One region of the Cobetia sp. 10Alg 146 genome, then DNA from elsewhere that is predicted to be linked to it. Evidence: predicted binding sites of a transcription regulator. Region 1 holds the regulator's gene; each other region holds the start of a gene.
What was found. Region 1 encodes PhoB, which activates phosphate uptake and scavenging genes when phosphate is short. Its sites were predicted from a motif close to TGTCATANNNNTGTCANA; they were not measured.
Positions count from the first base shown of each region.

Region 2: ugpB (sn-glycerol-3-phosphate ABC transporter substrate-binding protein UgpB) is a predicted target of PhoB. The motif match lies at 2,017-2,034, and genes of this name have one in related genera.
Region 3: QD172_RS13345 (PhoX family phosphatase) is a predicted target of PhoB. The motif match lies at 2,058-2,075, and genes of this name have one in related genera.

Region 1 is NZ_JARWKT010000005.1:82,029-86,119, forward strand. It holds gene QD172_RS10395 (chorismate lyase) at 1-44, shown strand, start outside; gene ubiA (4-hydroxybenzoate octaprenyltransferase) at 75-956, shown strand; gene phoB (phosphate regulon transcriptional regulator PhoB) at 1,184-1,873, shown strand; gene phoR (phosphate regulon sensor histidine kinase PhoR) at 1,881-3,176, shown strand; gene cysZ (sulfate transporter CysZ) at 3,282-4,010, opposite strand.
Region 2 is NZ_JARWKT010000002.1:636,057-640,147, forward strand. It holds gene QD172_RS05740 (acyl-CoA dehydrogenase) at 1-1,185, shown strand, start outside; gene QD172_RS05745 (hypothetical protein) at 1,311-1,898, opposite strand; gene ugpB (sn-glycerol-3-phosphate ABC transporter substrate-binding protein UgpB) at 2,203-3,543, shown strand; gene ugpA (sn-glycerol-3-phosphate ABC transporter permease UgpA) at 3,735-4,091, shown strand, end outside.
Region 3 is NZ_JARWKT010000007.1:131,145-135,235, reverse strand. It holds gene QD172_RS13355 (sigma-70 family RNA polymerase sigma factor) at 1-36, opposite strand, end outside; gene QD172_RS13350 (3-deoxy-7-phosphoheptulonate synthase) at 765-1,925, shown strand; gene QD172_RS13345 (PhoX family phosphatase) at 2,166-4,091, shown strand, end outside.

The sequences.
Region 1 (4,091 bases):
AGGAAGGTTTCACCCCTCGGTTCCAGCACGCTCTGGAACTCTGATTCCCCACTGCCGTTCGATCAGGAGTCCTGATGTCAGCGTCATCCGCTTCCCGCCCGTCCAAACTGGCCGATTACCTCGCCCTGACTCGTCTGGACCGCCCCATCGGCACCTGGCTGCTGATGTGGCCGACCCTCTGGGCCCTGTGGCTGGCGGCCGATGGGCTACCGGACCGCGATACGCTGCTGATCTTCGTGGCTGGCGTCTATCTGATGCGTGCCGCCGGCTGCGTGATCAACGACTACGCGGATCGCCACTGGGACAAGCATGTCGAACGCACCCGGGATCGCCCGCTGACCTCAGGACGCATCACGGAGCGCGAGGCGCTGACCCTGTTCGGTGTGCTGGTCGCGGCCGCCTTCGTGCTGGTGTGCTTCACCAACCTGACCACGGTGCTGCTGTCGATCGTCGCCGTGCTGCTGGCGGCCAGCTATCCGTTCATGAAGCGCTTCCATCATCTGCCGCAGGTGGTGCTGGGTGCCGCCTTCGGCTGGGCGATTCCGATGGCCTTCGCGGCGACGCTTGAGGAGGTGCCGACCTATGGCTGGTGGCTGTTCGCGGCCAACCTGATGTGGACGGTGGCCTACGACACCGCCTATGCGATGGTCGATCGCAATGACGATCTCAAGGTCGGCATCAAGTCCACCGCCGTCCTGTTCGGCCGCGCCGACAAGCTGATGATCGGTCTGCTGCAGCTGGGCATGCTGGCGGTGTTGATCGGCATCGGCCTGCACCTGGCGCTGGGCATCTTCTACTGGCTGGGGCTGGCCGCGGCGGCCGTGACCTTCGTCTGGCAGCAGCGCCTGATTCGCGAGCGGGAGCGTGGCCCCTGCTTCCAGGCATTTCTCAACAACCACTGGTCCGGCCTGCTGATCTTCGCGGGCATCGCGCTGGCGACCTGGCCAGCTGCCTGACCCCTCTTTCCGGCCAACGGGCCCGAGTCCTCATCCGGTCTGCCAGCGACCTTCCTCGTGCGGCGAGGCGTGACATTCACGCCTTGAGAGAGTTGAGGGACTCGCTGGCAAGCCGGGCGGCAAGCTGCCAAGCTGGCGATTGTCATCTCACTGTCATATAAGCAGGTTGTAATCGTCATCGACTTGTCATTCTGGCGCGTGCGCCGACTGCTGCATGGGATCTAGCGATGAGCTCCAAGACCGTACTGATTGTCGACGACGAATCCTCGATACGCGAGATGATCGCCGTCGCCCTGGAAATGGCGGATTACCGCGTGCTGGAGGCCGACAATGCCCAGGACGCCCACGCCATCGTCGTCGATGAAAAGCCCGATCTGCTGTTGCTGGACTGGATGATGCCCGGCACCAGCGGGCTGGAACTGGCGCGCCGCCTCAAGCGTGACGAGACCACCGCGGAGCTGCCGATCATCCTGCTCACCGCCAAGGGCGAGGAAGACAACAAGATCCAGGGGCTCGAGGCCGGGGCGGACGATTACATCACCAAGCCCTTCTCGCCACGCGAGCTGGTGGCACGCCTCAAGGCCGTGCTGCGCCGCACCACGCCCAAGGGCGTCGAGGAGTCGGTGGAAGTCGAGGGTCTGATGCTCGACCCCGCCAGCCACCGCGTGACCGCACACGGCAACTCCCTGGAGGTCGGCCCCACCGAATACCGCCTGCTGCAGTTCTTCATGACCCATCAGGAGCGCGCCTACACCCGCAGCCAGCTGCTGGATCAGGTCTGGGGCGGCAATGTCTATGTCGAGGAGCGCACCGTGGACGTGCACATTCGTCGTCTGCGCAAGGCGCTGGGCGAGGGGCATCAGCACTTGATCCAGACCGTCCGCGGTACCGGTTATCGCTTCAGCGCCCAGGCCTGAGACGCGGATGCGCTACTGGACGAACGAGCTATGGCGGCTGGGCTATCTGGCGGGCGGCTTCGGGCTGGTCGGCGGACTGCTCGGCCTGCTGGGCTGGGGCCTGGCGCTGGGGCTGGCGCTGTACCTGTTCGTCCATCTCAAGCATCTCAAGAGCCTCTACACCTGGCTGATCACCAACCCCCATGAAGAGCCGCCGCCCGGCGATGGCGTCTGGGGGGATCTGCTCGATCGTCTGTATCGCTACCAGAAGGGTCAGCGTCAGGCACAGGAGCGACTGCGCAGCATCCTCAATCGCATCCAGGAATCCTCGGAAGCGATGCGCGATGGCCTGGTGATGCTCGACAACCACGGCGACATGGAGTGGTGGAACAGCGCTGCCGAGCAGTTGATCGGCCTCAAGGCCAGTCACGACCGCGGCCAGCACGTCACCAACTATCTGCGTGACCCCGTGTTCATCGATTACTTCAATCGTCTGGCCTATCGTGAGCCGCTGACCCTGCAATCGCCGCTCTCCGACAACCTGACCCTGCAGATCTCCATCACCCTGTTCGGTGACAACGAGCGCCTGGTGATGGTGCGCGATGTCACCCGTCTCTACCGTCTCGAGGAAATGCGCCGCGATTTCGTGGCCAATGTCTCCCATGAGCTGCGCACGCCGCTGACGGTACTGGCCGGCTACCTCGAGACCTATTCCGACTATGCCGATGACCTGCCCCCGCGCTGGCAGCGTGGCCTGGGACAGATGCAGAGTCAGACCGACCGCATGCAGCACCTCGTCGAGGATCTGCTGACCCTGTCGCGCCTGGAGACCGACGAGCTGTCGGGCGAAGGACGTCGCATCGACATGGCGCAGCTGCTGACGCGTATCCGGGAAGATGCCGAAGGCCTCTCGAAGGAGCGGCATGTCATCACGGTGGAGGTCGAGCCCGGACTGGCCCTGATGGGTGAGGAGCAGGAGCTGAGAAGCGCGATCTCGAATCTGGTTTTCAATGCGGTGCGTTACACGCCGGAAGACTGCCACATCACGCTGCGCTGCCAGAGCACCAGCGAGGGCGTGATGGTCGAGGTGGAGGATGACGGTGACGGCATTGATCCCGTGCATCTACCGCGCCTGACGGAGCGCTTCTATCGCATCGACAAGGGACGCAGCACCGCCACTGGTGGCACCGGGCTGGGGCTGGCCATCGTCAAGCATGTGCTGATCCGCCATCAGGGCCGCCTGGAGATCGACAGCCTGCCCGGCGAGGGCGCACGCTTCCGTTGTCATTTCCCGGTGGAACGCCGCTGCGCGACGACTGCCTGACGGTTGCAGCCCCACTGACACGAACGCCCCGCCGCGCCCTCTGCATGAGGTCACGGCGGGGCGTCGTGGTATCTGCGTTCGTCAACGCTCGCGATAAAGCCTGGCTCAGCGGCGCGGGGCAGGCAGCTGTCGGTAGTGGCTCTGCCACATCAGGACGGCACCCGCCACGGCCCCGGGAATGAACAGCAGGTTGGCCAAGGGCACCAGCGTCAGCACGAACACGGCACCACCGAAGGTCAGTGACGGCCACCAGCGCGCCTTGAGACGCTGCTTCATGTCACCGAAGCTGACCTGATGGTTGTCCATCGGATAGTCCAGATACTGGATCGCCATGCTCCAGGCCGAGAACAGCCCCCACAGCAGCGGTGAGAGCAGATTCAGGCCCGGAATGAAGCCGAGAATGAACAGCGCGATCATGCGGGGAATGAAGTAACCCAGTTTGGCCATCTCGCGCCCCAGCGAGTCGATCCCGATCTTCACCAGGCCACGCTCATCCTCGATCAGGGTGCCATCCAGACGATGCTCGACCTTCTCGGCCAGAATGCCGTAGAACGGCGCCGCGATCAGATTGGTCACCAGGCTGAAGGTGAAGAACACCGCCAGCAACAGACTCAGCACCAGCACCGGCCAGATCAACCAGCTCAGCCATTCCAGCCAGCTGGGTACCTTGAGCATCCAGTAATCGATCCAGCCCTCGAACTGGCTGAACAACAGCCACAGCGTGGCACTGTAGAGCACCAGGTTGATCGCCAGTGGTACGAACACGAAACGGCGTAGCCCGGGGGTATAGACCATGCGGGTCCCGCGGACCAGCGCCGATACGGCATCAATCATGCGACGTCCTCGTCATTTCGTGAAAGGCGGCTGCCCTCGGGCGGCCGGAGCCACACCCTAGCACTACCACCCGTCCCACGC
Region 2 (4,091 bases), on a different contig from region 1:
CAGGCCGCCGTACTGCATACCGCCAACATGATCGACAACGGCCACAAGCCGGCCGTGCCCTCCGCCATCCTCAAGAGTCAGCTGACCGAGATGGCCCGCACGCTGCTGACCGATGGCATGGATATCCACGGCGGACGCGGCGTGACGCTCGGCCCGCGCAACTACATCGGCGTGGCATATGCCGGCACCCCGGTCTCGATCACGGTGGAAGGCGCCAACATCATGACCCGCAACCTGATGATCTTCGGTCAGGGGGCCATCCGCTGCCATCCGTACGTGCTGGAAGAGCTGGCCGCCAAGGATGCCGATGACCTGAACGCCTTCGACAAGGCCTTCTTCCGCCATGCAGGCCTCATCTTCGGCAGCGCGGCCCGCGCCTTCAGCCAGAGCTTCGGCATCGGCGGCAAGACCACCGGCTTCGACGCCGTTGCCACGCCCTATGCCAACCACATCAATCGCTTCAGCGCCGCCTTCTCGCTGTCCGCCGATGCGGCCATGGCCAGCCTCGGCTCCAGCCTCAAGGCACGCGAGATGCTGTCGGCTCGTCTGGGTGACGTGCTCTCCAACCTCTACCTGGCGTCCCTGACGCTCAAGCAGTGGCACGAATCGGACGCCTGTGAGCACGAGGAAGCGCTGTTCCACTACAGCATGCAATGGTTGCTGCATCGCACCGAGAAGGCACTCGACGAACTGCTCGCCAACCTGCCCAACCGTGCCCTGGCCACGACATTGCGCGTCGTCACGCTGCCGCGTGGTCGTCAGTTCGCCATGCCCAGGGACAGCCTGACCCGCGAGATCGCACGTGCCGTCTCCACCGACAGTGCACTGCGTACCAAGCTGACCGACAACACCTGGGACGCTCAGGACGAAGGCCAGAAGGACAATGCCCTCGCCCGCTACAACGCGCTGCTCAAGGATTACCCGCGTGCGGAGCCGATCTACAAGACGCTGGCCAAGGCCTACCACAAGGGCGAGATCCCGGCCGACGCACTGTCACCGGAAGCGCGCATCGAAGCGGCGGTCGAGGCCGGTATCCTGTCCGCTGAGGATGGCGACTTCATGCGCGTCTTCGAAGCCGAGGTACTCGACATGCTGACCGTCGACCACTTCGATTTCGACGCCTTCGTGCGCAAGCCGATGGCGAGTGACGGCACAGCCTCCAACCCACAGCAGGACGCCGCCTGATCACCGGCCGACGCCCGCGTGAGCGATGCAAGACCTGATCGCTGATCGCAGAACCAAAAAGGCCCCGCTCAGTGAGCGGGGCCTTTTTATTGGCAGGAGGCGCCATGCTTCGCGTCATCTCGATCTCAGATATGACGCGCGAAGTGCTCGAGATCACGCACGAAGGCGTTCTTGTAGGTCTCGAAGTCCTTCGGGCGCGCCTTGAAGGTGCGCTTGATGCGCTCGCGATCCAGACGCAGCGGCTCGTCCAGCGCCGCGAGAGTGCCGACACGCGCCGCCGGATTCATGCCGACCAGCTCACGCGGGCGATCGCCTTCGGCCTCGGCCTCCAGCCAGTCGTTGATCCCGGCGCGACGCAGCACGCTGACCAGCGAGCCGTCGGTGAGACGCACCTGCAGACGACCGTGATCCGCCAGCTGTGACACCAGCGCGATGCCGTGGTCATGGCCACGATGGACCGGCGGCGTCGCCCACAGGGCAAGATTCAGCCCGCGCGCATTCTCGTCGAGCACCAACAGGGCGGCGGAGTGGATGCGCTCGGCATCGTCCACCAGCGCGAACAGGCGAGCGGTCTCGTTCTCGAACCAGACACCTCGGACACCGGCATAGCTCACCAGCGCATCCAGCCCCCCCTCGCGGCCATGCACTTCGGCACACAGCATCGCCAGACACGCATCGCGCCGGGCACCGGCACTCACTTCCACCACTTTCATCGCATTCTCCGCCACAGGCATTTTCAGCGCGCAAGACTAGCACACTCGCCGGATGATCGCCTGATCCACCGCGCCCCGTGCAGGGCCGACGGTAGTTACCCGCACATGAACATCCAACCGTCATAAAGTTGTAAGGAAAGCCTTCTAGAGTCGTCTACGCTTTTCGGACGATCATCATAAGAACAAAAAGATGTTCGCTTGATCGTTCGCCATCGATCGACAGCAGTCAGCCTGCGCGACTCCCACAAGGCTGACCAGGGACCCTCTCAGGAGCTCGACCATGCGCCGCCCTACCCATCACGCAATGCTCAACACCCGTGGCACCCGTCATCTTGCCAGCCTCGCGCTGGCAGTCGGTTTCGCGACCGCTTCCGCCAGTGCCCTGGCCGCCACCGAAGTCGAGTGGTGGCACGCCATGGGGGGCGGACTTGGCAAGAAGGTCGACGAGATCGCGGCCGACTTCAATGCAAGTCAGGATGAATTCGTCGTCAAGCCGGTCTTCAAGGGCAACTACTCCGAGACCATGACGTCCGCCATTGCCGCCTTCCGGGCCGGCAAGGGCCCGGACATCGTGCAGATCTTCGAGGTCGGCACCGCCACCATGATGAGCGCCAAGGGTGCCATCATGCCGGCCCATCAGCTGATGGCGGACTATGCACCGTCAGAAGGCGCGAGTTTCGATCCGAAGGCCTACCTGTCTTCCGTCACCGGCTACTACACCGACACCGAAGGCAAGATGCTGTCGATGCCGTTCAACTCCTCCACCCCGGTCACCTATTACAACAAGGACATGCTGGCCAAGGCCGGTGTCGAATCCGTGCCGGCCACCTGGCAGGAGCTGGGTGATGCCCTCAAGAAGGTCGTCGATTCCGGCGCGGGCAGCTGTGGCCTGACGACCACCTGGCCGTCCTGGGTGATGCTGGAGAACTTCTCGGCACGCAATGACGTACCCTTCGCCAGCCAGGCCAATGGCTTCGCCGGCACCGATACCCGCCTTGAATTCAACAAGACCGCCGTGGTCGACCACATCCAGCGCCTCGACGACTGGCAGGCCGACAAGCGCTTCGTGTTCGGCGGTCGCTTCGATGACGCGGCGCCGAAGTTCTACTCCGGTGAGTGCGCGATGATGATGGGCTCCTCCGCCAGCTATGCCGGCGTCAAGGAAAGCGCCAAGGGCTTCGAGTTCGGCGTGGCACCGCTGCCCTACGACAGCGACGCGATCGAGACGCCGCAGAACTCCATCATCGGCGGCGCGTCACTGTGGGTGCTGTCCGGCCACAGCGATGAGGAATACCAGGGCGTCGCCAAGTTCTTCCAGTACCTCTCCAGGCCCGAAGTCCAGGCCGACTGGCACCAGTTCACCGGTTACCTGCCGATCACCACCGCCGCGGCGGAGCTGACACGTGAGCAGGGCTTCTACGCCGAGAATCCGGGCACTGACGTCGCCATCACCCAGATGACCTCCGTGACCCCGACCGAGAACTCCAAGGGCCTGCGTCTGGGCAACATGGTGCAGATACGTGACGTGATCAACGAAGAGCTCGAGAAGATCTTCGCTGGCAAGGAAAGCGTGCAGGACGGTCTCGATCAGGCTGTCGAGCGCGGCAACAAGCTGCTGGAGAAGTTCGAGCGCGCCAACGGCTGAACACCGCCACACCATGGTGGGCCGCCTGGGCGGCCCACCATGCCTGGATGCCAGAGAGCGGAAAGCGCACCCGAAACCGGTGCCCTTTCCCTTCTCTCCCGGCTTGATGGCGCATGGTCGGCCGAATCCACGCCGACCATGCGCACACGACTGACGTGATCAGTCCCTCTTCCTTGCGAGACCTCTGCTGCATGGCCCATTTCAATCGACATCCCTTCACGCCGTGGATCCTGCTGGCCCCCCAGCTGATCATCGTCGGCGTGTTCTTCTTCTGGCCGGCCCTGCAGGCCATCGAACAGGCTTTCTATATCGAGGATGCCTTCGGGCTTTCACGTGAATTTGCCGGACTTGCCAACTTCCTCGCGGTCCTCGGCGAAGCCGAATATCTGGAGACCCTGTGGACGACGGTCTACTTCTCGTTTGCCGTCGCCTTCGGCGCCATGGCACTCGCCCTTGGGCTGGCCGTGCTGGCAGACCGCGTGCTGCGTGGCGCCAGCACCTACAAGACCTTCCTCATCTGGCCCTATGCCGTCGCACCTGCCGTGGCC
Region 3 (4,091 bases), on a different contig from region 1:
ATACTCTATCAGTGCATCATTTCGGGAATCCTGCATGTATGCATTCCAAGCTGTGGGCGCGGTGTCAGGCACCGCTGGACGAATGCGCGTTGCCGATCATGTCGTTCGACAACCAAAGGTTATACTGATGCCACTCCGGGCTGATAGTCCTTCTTTATACGTGCAGGCAACGGTTTGTTGCCCGATCACGCTTGCGTGCGACGTTTCGTAGTGCAAGGATAGAGTCATCGACGCTTCATCGTCATCACTGGACACCGGCCCGACCCATGAATCAATCCTCAAGCTCCCGCCTTCGCACTGCCGCTGCCTGCCCTTCGGGTCAGCTGGCGTCGGCTGCGTGTGCGGCTGGCTATTGGTATTGGTTTACACAGGGGCGCGCCTGAGGTTACGGCGTGCCTGTCTCGTACGGGCTGCCACCACCTTGAAGAACCCCCGGTCGCAGCCACGACCGGGGGTTCTTGCGTTTGGGCCCGGCAATCTCTCAGGACGAGAGAGGCGTGCCACCCTAACGTGCCAACGATGATTGCAGCATGAATGACTGGAGGAATGACCATGCGTACCACGATCCCGACTACCCGCTTCTCTTTCGCTTCCGCTCGGGTCGTGCATGGTTATTGGCGCTGGCGATTTAGCGGCGTCCTGCCTCTTTCCGCTGTCACCGCGGGGCAGGGCGAGCAACACCGGGGTGACGATTCGCGAAGTCCCTGTCTGTCAGAGTGAATATTGCGTGATGAAGCCGAAGCTTCGTCACAGGAGAGAAGACCATGAACGCCAGCCTTGAACGCGTGTTGACGAATGACCCGCACACAGCCGATACCACTGTCGACACCATGACCGCCGAGACCACCCCCGTGACCCGCTTCGATGCCGCCCAGACACCGACCACTCCCGGACGCATCAGCCGTGAAGCCCTGCCCAGCGCCAGCGAATTGCGCGCGCAGCTGCCGGTGGATGCTGACCTGGCCGGCCAGATTCGCCAGCACCGCGCTGAGATCAACGCGATTCTTGCCGGGGAGGATGATCGTCTGCTGGTGGTAGTCGGCCCGTGTTCCATCCATGATCTCAAGGCCGCGCGTGAATACGCCCAGCGCTTGGCGGTGATCGAGCCGCAGGTCAGTGATCGCCTCAAGCTGGTGATGCGCGTCTATGTCGAGAAGCCGCGCACGACGGTGGGCTGGAAGGGACTGGCCTATGATCCGCATCTGGATGGCAGTGATGACATGGCCAGCGGCCTGCGTCAGGCGCGCGAGCTGATGCGCGAGATCAATCAGCTGGGCCTGCCGGTGGCGACGGAGCTGCTGCAGCCCCTGACGGCCGCCTACCTGGAAGACCTGCTCGGCTGGGCGGCCATCGGGGCACGCACCACCGAGTCACAGATCCACCGCGAGATGGCCTCCGGCCTTGGCTGCGCCGTAGGCTTCAAGAATGGAACCGATGGTGGGGTCGAGGTCGCCGTGCAGGCGATCGGTGCGGCAGCTCATGGGCATCGTCACTTCGGCATGGATGACAGCGGGCGCCCGGCGCTGATCGAGACCGCGGGCAATCCCCACACCCACGTGGTGCTGCGGGGCGGCCATGGTCAGCCCAACTACGATGCAGACTCGGTGGCCGCCTGCCGGCGAGAGCTGGAAGGGGCCGGTCTGACACCGCGACTGATGGTCGACTGCAGTCATGCCAACTCGCGCAAGGACCACCGTCGTCAGAGCGAAGTGATGCTGGATGTGCTCTCCCAGCGTCTGGCCGGTGATGACGCCTTGATCGGCGTGATGCTGGAAAGCCATCTCAACGAGGGCAAGCAGGCATTGCCGGCAGCGGACAAGCTCTCGCAGCTGCGCCATGGCGTTTCCGTGACCGATGCCTGTCTCGGGTGGGAGACGACGGAGCATCTGCTGAGTCTGGCGGCAGAGCGTCTGCGAGACGCCTGACCCAGACACCACCCTGCTGGTGAAGCCCTCTTTCCTCACGGCTGACGGAGCAGGTCTCGCGCTTTTGAATTCCCCGCGTCCGATGGTCATGCGACCGTCGGGCGCTGTCGTTTGCATGAGGCGTATCGTTCGCGTCATACGACTGTCATTTGGTTCGCGTATCACTCTTGTTGCCCTTGGCGGCCCCACAGGGGCCAGGCCTGAAAAGAACAACCCGCAACCTGACTACGGGGAAGCAGCATGAGCAAGGAAATTGAAGATCATCGCCTACTGAATGCCAGTCACAACGAGACATTCTCTTCCATCATCGACAAGCACCTTTCCCGTCGTCGCGTGTTGCAGGGTGGTCTGGGCATGGCGGCTGCCAGCATGCTGGGCGGCTTCGGGCTGGCGGGCCTGAGCGGTGCGGCCAATGCCGACAGCGGCAAGACCACAGGGACTCCGGCGAAGACACCGCTGGCGCTGGCCTTCGAGTCCATCAAGGGCTCTCGCACGGATGCCTTCGTGGTACCTGCAGGGTATACCGCCCATGTCCTGGCACCGTGGGGCACTCCGCTCAACGACAAGGCACCGCAGTGGAGTGAATCGCTGGCGATGACGCCGGAGGCCCAGCTCAACAGCATCGGCATGCATCACGACGGCATGCACAACTTCGCGCTGAGCGAAGACACCGCCTCCAGCAATTTCCTGCTGGTGATGAACAATGAGTACATCGATCAGGATGCCCTGTGGGCGCCCAAGGGCGGCGCGACCAATGCGGAGTCCGGCAAGCGCCCGGCCGATGAAGTGCGTACCGAGATCAACGCCCACGGCGTGACCGTCGTCGAAGTCAAGAAGGATGCCGGCGGCAAGTGGGATGTGGTGAGCAACTCCGGCTACAACCGTCGCTATACCAGCGCCAGCGAGATGGTGTTGAGTGGCCCGGTGGCAGGCAGTGATTACGTCAAGACTGCCTTCTCTCCGGATGGCACGCGCACGCGTGGTACCAACAACAACTGCGCCAACGGCTATACCCCCTGGGGCACCTACCTGACCTGTGAGGAGAACTGGCCGGGGTACTTCGTCAAGCGCAGTGATCGTCAGAGCGATGATGATCGCATCGGCATCGAGACCGAGCGTGGCCGCTACGGCTGGGAAACCGCCGCGGGAGATGCCAGCGAAGTCGATGGCGAATTCGCGCGCTTCGACAATACGCCGACGGCGGACAGTGCCGACAAGGATTATCGCAATGAGCCACGTACCTTCGGCTACATCGTCGAGATCGACCCCTACACCGGTGAGAAGGCCGTCAAGCGCACCGCGCTGGGACGTTTCCGCCATGAAGGTTGCTGGCCGGGCAAGCTGGTCGAAGGCGAGCCGGTGGTGTTCTATTCAGGCCATGACTCGCGCAACGAATACATCTACAAGTTCGTCTCCGATGCCAGATGGGAGGCCGCCGATGCGCACGTGCCGGGAGCCGACAAGAATCGCCTGGCGATCGGTGACAAGTATCTGGACAAGGGCACGTTGTATGTTGCCCAGTTCTCCGCCGACGGCACTGGCAAGTGGCTGAAGCTGACGCCGGACGCCGTGACCAGGGATGGCCGGACGCTGGCCGCTGCACTGGGCCTGGCGGCCGATGATCTGGCCGGTGTCATCATCCATACCGCGGACGCGGCGGATCTGATGGGCGCCACGCCGATGGACCGCCCGGAGTGGGGTGCCGTCGACCCGGCTTCCGGTGAGGTCTACATGACACTGACCAACAACTCCAAGCGCACCGAAGAGGGTACCGCGGCGGCCTTCACCAATGACGGCAAGGCCATCGAGGAGCCGGGAGTCGGTTACAAGACGGCGCCGACCAATGCCGCCAACCCGCGCGGTGACAACGAGGCAGGACAGATCATCCGCTGGCGTGAGGCAGGGGATCACACCTCCTTCGATTGGGAGATCTTCGTGTTCGGCGCGGCGGCCAGTGATGCCGACAACCTGTCCGGCCTGACTGAGATGAATGAATTCGCCAGTCCGGATGGCCTCTACTTCGACGAACGTGAGGACGAGCAGGGGATCCTGTGGATCCAGACGGACAACGGCTACGCCGGTGTGGCGGACGTCACCAATGACCAGCTACTGGCTGTCGTGCCGGCCGCGCTTCAGCAGGCCGAAGGGGATGCTGCCGTGATCGGT